DNA from 2 places in the Enterococcus sp. DJ147D b genome. Region 2 is predicted to be linked to the other one. Evidence: riboswitches for the same ligand, from Rfam matches in the RefSeq annotation. Region 2 holds a riboswitch; the other holds the start of a gene.
What was found. Region 2 has a riboswitch for thiamine pyrophosphate ahead of AC4BD1_RS04575 (ABC transporter permease). Riboswitches for the same ligand answer to the same signal wherever they lie in the genome.
Positions count from the first base shown of each region.

Region 1: it holds a riboswitch for thiamine pyrophosphate, as region 2 does, so the genes downstream of both, thiT (energy-coupled thiamine transporter ThiT) here and AC4BD1_RS04575 (ABC transporter permease) in region 2, are expected to answer to the same signal.

Region 1 is NZ_CM177104.1:1,254,467-1,261,104, reverse strand. Features, by position in the region: gene AC4BD1_RS06045 (ABC transporter ATP-binding protein) at 1-1,476, opposite strand, end outside; gene AC4BD1_RS06040 (AraC family transcriptional regulator) at 1,612-2,448, shown strand; gene thiT (energy-coupled thiamine transporter ThiT) at 2,504-3,064, opposite strand; TPP riboswitch at 3,120-3,221, opposite strand; gene AC4BD1_RS06030 (PTS sugar transporter subunit IIC) at 3,349-4,668, opposite strand; gene AC4BD1_RS06025 (GntR family transcriptional regulator) at 4,836-5,549, opposite strand; gene AC4BD1_RS06020 (glycoside hydrolase family 1 protein) at 5,724-6,638, shown strand, end outside.
Region 2 is NZ_CM177104.1:940,557-947,194, forward strand. Features, by position in the region: gene AC4BD1_RS04570 (dihydrolipoyl dehydrogenase family protein) at 1-833, shown strand, start outside; TPP riboswitch at 901-1,005, shown strand; gene AC4BD1_RS04575 (ABC transporter permease) at 1,090-1,836, shown strand; gene AC4BD1_RS04580 (ABC transporter substrate-binding protein) at 1,850-2,845, shown strand; gene AC4BD1_RS04585 (ABC transporter ATP-binding protein) at 2,857-3,594, shown strand; gene AC4BD1_RS04590 (TatD family hydrolase) at 3,584-4,309, shown strand; gene AC4BD1_RS04595 (hypothetical protein) at 4,574-5,008, shown strand; gene AC4BD1_RS04600 (AcpB/EbpR/MafR family transcriptional regulator) at 5,747-6,638, shown strand, end outside.

The DNA.
Region 1 (6,638 bases), 310 kb from region 2:
AGAGGGATCTTTTGTTAAAGCTCTTGCTAACGATATTCGCTGTTTTTGTCCACCAGAAAGTCCAACACCACGTTCACCCACAATCGTTTCATACCCTTCCGGCATCCGTGAGATAAATTCATGTGCATCAGCAATCTGTGCCATTTGTTGGACGTATGTTTCATTTGCTAATGGATTGCCAAAAGCAATATTGTCTTCAATCGTATTGGAAAATAAAAAGACATCTTGCATAACCATCGAGATATTTTCACGTAACTGACGAACAGGATATTCTTTTGCATTTTTTCCATCAATCAAAACTTCACCTGAAGTTGGATCATAGAAACGACCAACTAAATTAACTAGCGTTGTTTTTCCTGAACCAGTTTCTCCTAAGATGCCAATTGTTTGCCCTGGGCTAATCTTGAATGAGATGTGTTTCAAAACTAACGTAGTAGGATCATCAGAAAAGTGAAATGAAACATCTCTAAATTCAACATGACCTTTGATTTTTTTTACTTCATTGTGAGTCAATACAGGAATTTGTGGTTTAGTTCCTAACATTTGCCGAATTTTGATACAAGCTGCCGAAAAACGTTGAACATCGTTAATCAACCAGCCGCTCATTCTCATCGGTTGATTCAGCATCCATAAAAAACCATTAAAAGCAATCAAGTCACCTAAAGTCATCTTTCCTTGTATAACAAATAACCCGCCTAAAATCAGCGTAATCACATTCAAGCTTCCAGCTAATCCATCTAACCAAGGGAGATATTTCATAGAAACTTCAGCTGATTTCATGTTCTGTGCTTTGTAATCTTCGTTGTGCTCCACAAATTTTTGAATTTCAAAATCTTCCCTAGCAAATGCTTTGACGACACGATTGCCACCAATATTCTCTTCAACCATTGAGTTCAGACGAGAAAAACTTTCTCGAATCTCAAAAAAGATTGGTCGCGCTTGCTTCGACATCTTTTGAGTAAGTAAGAAAATGATTGGGGTGACTGCAACCAGTGCCAGCATCAATTGCCAATTAATTGTTGCCATTACGATGACAGCAATACTGAACCATAAAATACATTCAATGATGTTATAGACTACCCACGAAACAAAATGACGAATAGCATCTGTATCCCCTGTCATTCTAGCCATGATGTCGCCAACTCGAGTGTGATTGAAGAAATCAAAATCAAGTTCTTGTAATTTTTGATACATTTCTTGCCGTAGCTCGAACAAACTGTTCTGACCAATTCGTTCAAATAAAATCTGATAAGTATAACGAATGATTGTTCGAAAAATCGTGATACCAATCATCAATGCTAATAACGGAATTAATAAATTTGCTTCCCCTTTTTCAATTACTTTATCTACAATCTCACCAGCCACTAATGGGTTGACTACAATTAAAAGCGCATTGATTATTAAAAAAATAATTGCCAGAAATCCTTTATTTGCATATTTCTTTACATACTGCCAAATCCATTGATAATTGCTCATTTTATTTTCCCTCCTATACGAAAGCCTTTTCTCAATCAAGTATTAGCTTATTCTTAATAAATTCGAAAGAAAATGGTTATTCTTACTTGTTTTGATGTACAATATTATCAAATCTAAAAGAAAGGGTTTTCATTCATGAGTTATACAAATGCCCAAATATTTAACCCAGAAATTATTTATGCTTTTGATCCTTGGAACGAACAAGGAAACAAAAGTGACAGCCATACCCATGATTTTCTAGAAATCAGTATCGTGTTAGAGGGGCAAGCGAACTATACAATCGAAGGACAAGAATTTCAATTAAATGCTGGTCAAATTATGCTCTTTAATCCTGGAACCCATCACGGGGAAGAACAAAAACAAGGAACCTATTCTCATCAACTTCATATTGGGTTAACGAATATTTCATTAGACGGACTAAAGAGAAATCACTTACCAACAAAAAATGCAATTCTTAATCTTGGAGAATATCAATGGGAGTTTCTCGACAAAGCGTGGCGCCTCGTCAAAGAATATGGTGAAGAACAACCAGAATTTCAATTAATGGTCAAAGCGTTAATCATTGAGATGTTAGTACTCATTTTAAGAAGTCTAGAAAAAACGCAAGATAATACGGTCACTTTGGCACTTTCAAAAAATGCCAAACGAAAACAATATTTAGTCAACCATGCGATTTATTATTTGGAAAATCATCACACGCAAGAAATTACTTTAGAGCAATTAGCTGACACGTTGTATGTTAGCCCCACATATTTATCAAAAGTTTTTAAAGAGTCTACGGGTATGAGCCCTATCAATTATCTTATCCAAGTTCGACTGAAACATGCTAAGGAACTACTAGCAAACGAACAATTAACAATCAGAGAAATTTCTCAAGCTGTAGGTTATCAAGATGCGTATCATTTTAGTAAACTCTTCAAAAAATATTATGGTCTTTCTCCTTCGCAGCTAGCAAAGAAATCGCTGGCATAAACAAAAAACTCTTAAAAGACTTCGATAACAAAAAGTCTTTTAAGAGTTTTTTGTTTTATTTTTGTGGATCAAATAGCTTTGGTGCTACTCGATAACAGATAACGACCACAATTGCGACGACAATTGCAGTGGCTAAACCACTCGCGCCATTCATAACAAATGAAAATATCCAAGGATTCATCCCTTCCGGTGCATAATCCCCCCAAAAAATACCACCAGCAACAAAATGCCAGAAAAAGCGAGTGAAGGTTCCAACCACCGATGAGACAATTAGGATCCCATAAATTTTGGATGTTTCCCCATTCACCATTGCGCGATGTAAGGACAAGGCAAACACTCCAGCAAACCCAGCAAAGGTAAATGCGATTGGATACTCAATTAAAACTTGTGGGACACTCAAAAATTGAACTTTCCCCATTAAAAAGTGTAATAATCCCCAAATCAACCCAGCACCTAATCCTGCTTTAAAGCCTCTACGTAAAGCATAAATAGTTATTGGAATTTGTCCAATTGATAAGGTAAAACTGCTTCCAATATCGAGTGGAATCAGTGAAAGCACCATCGCTAATGCTGCAATAATCGTCCCTTCAATCCACACTTTTGTTTCTGAATGCATAAAAAAACTCCTCCTTTAGAATCATCACAATTCACAAAGGAGAAGTGTTAGCTACACTTCCACTCGTCACAATTCCTACGTTCGTATGACCGAAACAGGTACGGAGGGTTTAGAGTAAACTCATTCTCAGCCTCGAAAGGCTCCCCTTTGTGAGTAGATTCTATTATTTTTTACTTATCTAGCATAACATATTTTTTCTTTTGTCAGAAGTGAAAAGAAATTTTTTGTTTAAGCAAACAAAAAGCGAACAATTGGCTGTTCGCTTTTTTTAAGCTATTTGAAAGTTATTTTGTCATATTCGACGTAACTTTTTCGTCAATACGTAAAAACGGTAAGTAGATGAACACACTGGCAGCAATAATCAGAATTTGAAGAACTGCAGCACGCCAATCCCCACCAGTCGCTAAGAACCCAGAAATGATTGGCGGTGTCGTCCAAGGAATTTGGACAACGACGTGATTGATCAATCCAACTGCTGTTGCAAAATAAGCAACAGTTAGTGAAAATATTGGTGCTAAAACGAATGGAATAATCAAGCTAATATTAAACACAATGGGTAACCCAAAAATAATCGGCTCGCTGATATTGAAAATAGCGGGTGTAACAGATAATTTAGCAAAGTCTTTGTAGTCTTTACGACGACTAAAAATAAAAATCGCAATAAGTAAGGCAATCGTATTACCAGAGCCGCCCATTACAGCAAACGTATCTTTGAAAGCCATGTTGATGATGTGAGGAATCTCTTCTTTATTAGCGTAGGCAGCCATGTTTTCTTGCATATTTTGAATCAAAAAAGGATCGAGTAATGAACCAGAAATGACAGCCTGATGAATGCCAAAACCAAAAAATAAATTTGCAATGGATGTTAACAATAAGAATCCTGGTAGCCCAGTAGTGATTTTGCTCAAAGGTTTTGTAATAATCGTTGTGATCAATGTATTGACATCCATATGGAATAACTGATTGATAGTAAATGAACCAATTGCGAATATGGTAATGGTCAACATAATCGGAATCAAGACATTAAATGATTTCAGAACAGCTGGCGGAATATTGCCAGATAAATTGATCTGAAGTTTTTCATTTTTAGATAATTTGATAAATAATTCGGTGGCTGCAAGGCCGACAAAAATACCGACAAACATGCCTGAAGCTCCGGTGTAAGCAATCGGAATCACGCCATTCACTTCTATTGCTTTTTGACTATTTTCTGGAGTAAACATCATAACCATTGGTGTGAGAACAATGAAAGTAGAAATAGCAACTAGCACTGCAGCGATTGAATTTTGATAATTGCGGCTAACACACATATGATAAGAGACTGCTGCTACAACTAATAACGTTGTAATACTCAGTGTACCGTTGCTAATTGAAATTCCGATTTCTTGAATCGTTGATAAAGTTTCGGGCCGAATAAAGTGACCTAAAAAACCTGTTGGCTCCAATATGACATAGTTAATCAAAGTAACAAACCCAGCTAACATCATAAACGGCATGAACGTTGCAAATGCGTCTCGCAGTGTTCGTAAGTGAATCTGATTTCCTAATCTTGTTGCGATTATCCCAAATTTTTCAAGGATGACCTCTTTTTTACTTTTACCCATAAAACTCTCCCCCTTTGTTTGTAAGCGATTGCCTTCCTCTAGATAATAACTCGTCTTCTAAGTAAAGTAAATATCTTTTTTAAAAAATATATACTTTTGCAAAAATAAAAAATAAACAGCAAGAAATAGACTTAACTTGCTGTTTATTTTAGTTGAATATGCGATTTTTATTTTTCAACAAAGATTGCTTCAAAAACAAAGTCCTTGTAAATATGTCTAGATAAAGAATATTCAAACGGTACTCCTGAGGACAACGAGACAACTTTATCTACTTCAATCATAAATTCACCAGGATCGATATTTAGGATTTTTGCATCAAACTCATTAGCCACATCTCCCTTGATCCACAAATGAGAGGACTTTATTTCCAGATTTAATTCGTCTGTTATATAAGCATAAACTGATTTTTTCAAATGCTTAGGTTCCAGCCCAGGTATAATAGCCAGTGGCATAAATGTTTGTTCAATTGAATAAGGTTGGTGGTCTATGAATCGACTTCGGATAATATTGTAAATGTAATCTTTCTCGCTGATTTGTAGCATTTCTGCCACCTCATTTGAAGGAAGTTCAATCGAAAAAGTATGGATCTCAGAGTCCACATGTTCTTCCCCCATCGTGCTCAGTAAACCTTCGTTTGGACCAAAAACTTTTGAATTATCAATTGGTTTACGCAAAACTTCTGTACCAAATCCGCTACGCGTCCGCAAAACACCCTCAGATACTAATAAATCAATCCCCTTTTTTACAGTTAATTTGCTTGTTCCATATTCTTCTGCTAATTGGTTACCAGTCGGTAATTTGGTGCCAACCTGATACCCATCATCCATGATTTTCCGTTTAACATCTAAATAAATTTCCATATATTTGGGAATTTGTTTCATACGTATCCTCCTTCCACTTAAAACAATAGCTTCTTCTATACTTTACCATACTTTTAGCTATTTTTAACTAAAAAAAACAAGCTCTCTCGATAAAGATATATATTTTATATAAAAAGTATTTATTTTATTTGAAAGCGATGTTATGATTGGAATGAATTTAAAGGAGGTCTATCAATGAGTACAATCAAAAAATTATCATTCCCAGAAAACTTTTGGTGGGGATCTGCGTGGTCTGCTGAGCAAGCTGAAGGGCGTGGCGAAACAGGAAAAGCTGAAACTGTTTGGGAACGTTGGTACAAAGAACAACCTAATCGCTTCTACCAAAGAATCAGCTCAGAAATCACAAGCGATCATATCCATCGTTACAAAGAAGATATTCAGTTAATGAAACAAACTGGACATAATTCTTTTCGGGTATCTATTTCTTGGGCAAGAATGTTTCCACATGATGGCGTAGGAGAAGTTAATCCACAAGCGATTGCTTTCTATCGTGATTTATTTACTGAAATGAATCAAAACGGAATAAAAGTTTTTGCTAATCTTTATCATTTTGATATGCCTGCTAAGTTACAAGACAAAGGTGGTTGGGAATCACGAGATGTCGTTGATGCCTATGTCCATTTTGCAAAAACATGTTTTGAAGAATTTGGCGATTTAGTCTTTCATTGGTTTACGTTTAACGAACCACTTGGGCCCATTCTTGGCTCCTACTTAGAAGACTTTCATTACCCAAATTTGGTTGACTTTAAACGTGGAAGTCAAGCTGCATTCTTTACAATCTTAGCACATGCAAAAGCAATTGAAGTTTTTAAAACTTACAAGTTATCAAGCAAGATTGGTGTCATTTTAAATCTTAGCCCAACCTTCCCACGAAGTCAGAATCCTGCTGACGTCAAAGCCGCAGAGATTGCAGACTTATTTTACACGCGAAGTTTTTTAGATCCAATGGTAAAAGGAAACTTTCCACCAAAATTAGTAGAACTTTTAAACAAATACGACCAGTTGCCACTCGACTTTACTCAAGAAGATCTAGCAACGATTCAAGAAAATACCACCCAAATTTTAGGGTTGAACTACTATGAACCTCGC
Region 2 (6,638 bases):
CAAAACAACTGATTTTTATTGGTGGAGGCTATATTTCCTTTGAATTAGCGACAATTGCTCACGCGGCGGGGAGTGAAGTAACCATCGTGCATCACAATCAGCGACCTTTAAAAGAATTTGATGAAGAATTGGTTCAAGAGGCCATTATTCAAATGAAAAAAGCTGGAATCCAGTTTGCTTTTGATGTAGATACAAAAAAAATCACGCGTCAAAATGGAAAATTACAGTTGATTGCTGAGAAAGAAACGTTTGAAGCAGACGCTATTTTTTGCGCAACTGGTCGCCAACCAAATGTTGAATCTTTACATTTGGAGCGTGCCAATGTTGCTTTTACGAAAAAAGGGATCATGGTCAACGAATTTCTTCAAACAACAAATCCCAAAATTTTTGCTTGCGGAGACATTATTGAGAAACAGTTACCAAAATTAACGCCTGTGGCGACATTTGAAGGACAATATGTTGCTAGAAAAGTGACAAAAGAACTGCAAGAAGCCATTAAGTATCCTGTCATTCCCACTATCGTTTACGGTAGTCCAAAGATTGCAACTGTTGGAGTAACGAAAGTCGAAGATGACAGGCAAACAGTAACAGTTACCCAAGAAATGACGGATTGGTTTACTTATCATCGAGTAAATGAACCGTTAGCTAAAGCAAAGTTTTTTTTTAATAAAGAAAACTTTTTGATTGGTGCCAGCGTCCTAAGTGAACAAGCAGATGAACTGATTGATTTTCTAGCGATAGCTATCAATCAACAGTTGACGAAAGAAATCGTGGATCAATGGATCTTTGGTTATCCAACATTGGCTAGTGATTTACCCTATTTACTGAAATAGTGAAGGGATAAATTAAGAAGAAGTGCTTGTTGCCCGAATTTTGTTATGCTACACTGAAAAAAATGAATACTTGTTTCTGGGGATGTCGTAAACGGCATGAGAGTAAGTTGTGAACTTAGACCCATCGAACCTGTCAGTTAATACTGGTGAAGGGAGAAACATAGCAAACGCTTGTTTAAGTGAGACCTATGTTGTGTCCGCAAACAAGCGTTTTTTTGTTCCAGTGTTAAATTCGATTCATTTAGGAGGTGAACTATTGAAGAAACATTTATATCCAGCAATCAGTATTTGCGTTTTGCTACTGATTTGGCAAGTCAGTGTTCAACTCTTGCAGACACCAACTTTTATCTTGCCTAGTCCAATTGCCGTTTTCCAAGCATTGTTTGCTGATTGGCACACGCTGTTTTTTCATTCGCTCACGACTTTGAGTGAGGCCTTATTAGGCCTAGTGATTGCAGGAATCATTGCGTTTTTCACAGCATTGCTGATGGACTATTATGACTTATTAAAGACTGCAATTTATCCTATCTTGGTGGTGTCACAAACTTTGCCAATCATGGTATTGGGACCATTACTTACGTTGTGGTTTGGTTTTGGACTAATGCCGAAAGTGATTTTAGTTATCTTGATGAGTTACTTTCCGATAGTCGTTTCTTTTGCGGATTCATTGAGCAAAGCATCAAGGGAACAAATTATATTTTTGCGAACAATGGGGGCAAGCACAGGACAGATCTATCGAATCTTCAAAATTCCTGAAGGTCTTGTGGGGTTCTTTTCTGGGCTAAAAGTTGCGGCAACTTATTGTGTCAGCGGTGCAATCGTTGGAGAATGGCTAAGCGCACAGTCAGGATTAGGTTACTATATGATTCGTGTAAAAAACAGTTATCAAATCGACAAGGTTTTCGCAGCAATCCTTTGTGTGGTCGTTCTTAGTTTGTTGTTGAATGGCTTAAGTGTGTTAGTAAAGAAAAGTTATTATTATTGGTTGTACACTAGAGAATAGGAAGAGGAAGAAAATGAAAAAATTGTTATGGTTAGTACCGGCTTTGTTACTATTTACCGCGTGTGGTTCAAATAAACAGGAAGCAAGTGATACGGATACCACAAAAAAATTAACGGATGTCACTCTTGTGTTAGACTATGTGCCAAATACGAATCATACAGGTATCTATGTTGCCAAAGAACAAGGTTACTATAAAGAAGCAGGTTTGAATGTGAATATCATTGAGCCAGGGGACGATTCGACAAGTATTGGTTTAGTGGGTGCAGACAAAGCACAATTCGGCGTTAGTTACCAAGAAGATGTCACTTACGCACATGCTGATGGTCAATCCATTCCGGTAAAAGCGCTTGCGACGATTATGAAACACAATACTTCTGGATTTGTCGCAACGAAAGACAGCGGGATAACGAAACCAAAGGATTTTGAGGGGAAAACTTATGCAGGTTGGCAAAGTCCTAGTGAAGAAGCGGTATTGAAAGCAGTTATGGAGCATGATAATGCAGATTTTTCTAAGTTAACAATTGTTGGGAGCACTGGAGAAGGACCAGAAGCTTTAGGAAAAGGTGTCGATTTACAGTGGTATTTTGAAGGCTGGGATATGATTAAGGCAAAAGAAGCGCAAATTGACTTGAATTATCTTCCGTTGAGAGAACTAGATGAACGTTTAGATTATTATACTCCTGTTATTATTACAAGTGATAAAATGATAGAACAAGAGCCCCAAATAGTTGGAAAATTTATGGATGCAACAAAAAAAGGTTATCAAGAAGCAATCAAACAGCCACAAGCAAGTGCAAAAATTTTGCATAAGTACGCATCAGACAACCAATTAAGTTTCTTGGAAGAGTCACAAGCATTTGTTTCAGAAAATTATACCGATGAACCAGAGAAATGGGGATTGATGCAAGAAAACGTGTGGGACAACTATACTGATTTTATGCAAGAGAGTGGGCTAATTAAAGAAAAAGTGGATTCAAAAGAATTATTCACAAATCAATTTATTCAATAGGAGGAAAAGACGTGGCAATTAAAATCAATCAGTTAACTGTAACGATTGATAACTTAGAGATTTTAAAAGAAATGAATCTTATTGTTGAAAAGAATTCGTTTGTATCGATCATTGCTCCAAGTGGTGCAGGCAAATCAACTTTATTGAAAGTTTTAACTGGTGTAATGACGCCAACGTCAGGAGATATTTTTGTTGATGGGGAACCAATTACAGGATTAAATACAGCGTTTAGTTATATGCCACAAGAAGATCTATTATTACCATGGGCTAGTGTTTTTCAAAATGTCACATTGTATCAAAAAATCAACCATCAAAAAATCAATCAAGAAAAAGTAATGGCAGAACTGCAATTATTTGGATTGAAAAAATATAGTAGTTTTTTACCAGAACAACTTTCCGGTGGTATGAAACAACGAGTTGCATTATTGCGAACTATGATGAATCCAGCTGACTACTTATTGTTAGATGAGCCGTTTGGTGCGTTGGATGCGATGACTCGAAGTCAGATGCAAGACTGGCTACTCCAGTTACCAAGACAAAAAACGAGGACTACTTTACTAGTGACCCACGATATCGAAGAAGCAATCTATTTATCCAATCGAATTTTAGTGCTGTCTGCTCGACCCGCGCAAATCATTGCAGATATCAAGTTACCAGAAGAAAAACGAACAAGGAGTTGGCTTGGCGAACAAGCAATGCTGAAACAAAACATCTATCAATTGTTAGCAGGTGAAACATATGTTGATTGATGGACATTGTCATTTGGCAGGAAGTGCAGAATTAGCACAACAGCAACAAAAACATCAGATATTGACGATTCTAAATTGTGACTCGCCGGAAGAATGGAAAGAAAATCGGCGATTGACTAAAGAGGGACGTCTTCAAATGTTAAGTTTTGGTGTTCATCCTTGGAAAGCAGATCGTTACCAGTTTGAAGAAGTCTTACCTTATTTGGAAAAAGCCAACATAATTGGTGAAATTGGATTAGATAGAGTGTGGACACAAGTGCCAATATCACGACAGCTGACTATTTTTAAACAGCAACTGACTTATGCAATGGAACACCAAAAACCAGTTGTTTTGCATACAAAAGGATGCGAAGCAGAAATTTTATCCTTGATCAAAAAATATCCCAATCGTTACTTGATTCATTGGTATTCAAGTATGGCACTTCAAGAAGCTTATATTGACCTTGGTTGCTATTTCACCATTGGGATCGATTTGATGCGGAATAAGGCAGTCACAGAATTGGCGAAAAAAGTACCGCTTGATCGTTTGTTGATCGAAACAGATGGGGTGGCGGCTATCGAATGGGCATTGGGAAAAAAAGTAAAGGTAGAAGATTACAAGTCGATAGTCACAAGTCATTTGCAATCTTTAGCTGAATTAAGAATGATCCAGTCGACGAGTTTAGCGAAGAGAATGACGCAGAATCTTCAAACATTTCTTAGCGGTGAAATTTAATGTCTAAGTGAGTCAGCAATATTAGTGGTCATGTTGGACAATAACGAGGTTATCAGTTTTTACTTCTGTTAAAATGAAGAAAAGCTTGTCTCGTGGAATTTCAGTGATCAAGTTTGATTCACTGTGAGAAATGAATTCTACATTAAAAGGCTGTGACAAGTTTTTGTCACGGCTTTTTTTTATGACAGGTGTAGTAAATGGGAGGGTGACTCAGACATTCGTTCATAAAAAGAAAAACTATTCATGAGTAAGGGGGAAAGTAAAATGCAAAATTCATTTGAAAAAAATATCAACCAGTTATCTCAAGAACAAAAGGAGTTATTATTTTTAATTCACTTAGCAATGGAAGAACTATATGTTGTAGGGGAAGAAAATCAATCAATGAATCATTTGCTCACACAATATTCTCTTAAAGAAACTTTGTCAGTTTTTGAACTTTATGCGTGCAATGTTCAATATGACATCACTAAAAGCATGAGTAATAAAATTTCAATGACTAAATTTCATGAGATATTGCCAGACTATTCAACTTACGAGAAAAAATACCAGTATGAATTATTAGGACAGATGTATCAAGAGGCTTGTCCGAATACAACGAGTACCTGTCTACAAGAAACCAGAAGGCAAAAGGATTTAATCACGCAATTAAATGATACGAGAATGCGAAAAAAATTAAAAAAGATAGCAGCTAGCTGGTAAATTTCAATGATTATACTTTTCGTGCCATCTTTATTAAATGATAAAACAAAAAATTGATTGATGGAAAAAGAAATTATAGTAAAGTTTGATTGAGTAATAAGGCAACTTATTACTCAATTTTTTGCTTTTATAACCTTTATAAATAAAAACATTTGAATATTCACCTTATTTTGTTATAATAATCACATAGAAAGATAATTATTTTAATCTTTTTATAATTTTTAAGGATGTTTTTCCAAATATTCTGAAAAATCACTCATGGGAGCTAACTTTAAAATTATGCTAGGAAGATGTAAAAATTACTAAACAATTAAAAAAATAATTATTATTTCTTTGTATTAAGAGATTATTTGGTTAGAAAATAAAGAATGAATAACGAATTTACTAAAAATAAGAAGGGATATATTCGACCATTTGTTATGCGTTGAAAAAATAATTTTAATTATTTCGATAGCCTGGCAGTCGGTAAAAATTGATTTTGTAAAACGATTTATAGCAATTATAATTCTACAGAAGCTAAGAACTGGTTGAATGATTGGTTGTTATTTTTTGCTGATGCTATTTTTGGAAAAATTAAAAAGTCCTGATTTGCAAGGAAAAGGACAGCTTTTTTGTAAAATATCATTTCATTTCAATTAATTTTTATTTATCGAAATGTTTGAAATGAAAACGCGGCACAAGCATATAAATTACATGGTTGAATGATGTTACATATTATTTATAGAGTGGGGTGTAAGAATGAGAGCTTGTCTAGATAGTCGTTTAAGTCGACAATTAGCGATTCTTGAAACATTGTGGGACTCTGAGTGGATGACCAGCGAAGAGCTAGCAGAACGAACCGGTAATTCTGAAAAAACGATTCGAACAGATATTCCAATTATTAATAAGTATATTTATCCTTTAAGTATTGAGACTTCATTTAAACTGGGGATATTTTTAAAAAAAGATGTGACTATTCCAAAATCTTACATATATGCAGCAGTTTTAAATGAAAGCTCAGAATATGCCATGCTTGAACAAATCTTTTTCGCAGATAATCTAAAAAAAATTGATCTGAGTGAACAATTGTATACTTCCGAATCACAGATTACGCGTTGGTTAGCAAAAATCAATCAATCTTTAGAAAAGTATGAGCTAAGAATCGATAATGCGTTACAAATCAACGGTGATGAACAAAAAATTCGTACGTTCTTCTCCTGTTTCTTTCTAGAAAAGTACAGCTCGCCAGAGAAAAAATTTCCCTATGAGCAAGTTCAGCTAATTGATCGCTTGATCGAAAATTTTTTGAAGGAAAATATTGCTATCGTTTTTGCCTATTCTAAGCAACACTTTTCTCTTAGACGTTTGAAGTTTCAATTACTCATCAGTATTGAGCGTATGAAGAGAAAACACGAAATTCAAACAGAAGAATTGGTTAATGAGTTTTCGTTTTTGATGGTGGAAGCTAGTTTGTGTGAGGAGTTTAAAGCAGTATTTGGTCTGGAACTGACGAGCCATGTCCTACAGCAACTCTTCCAAGAGTATTTTTATCCATTTTACCCTTCTCGAGTCAGACAGAGATATGAGGAATTAAGTCCACTAAAAGTCAAAAATAAAATAGAGGAAATCATTGATGAACTATCTAAGGTTT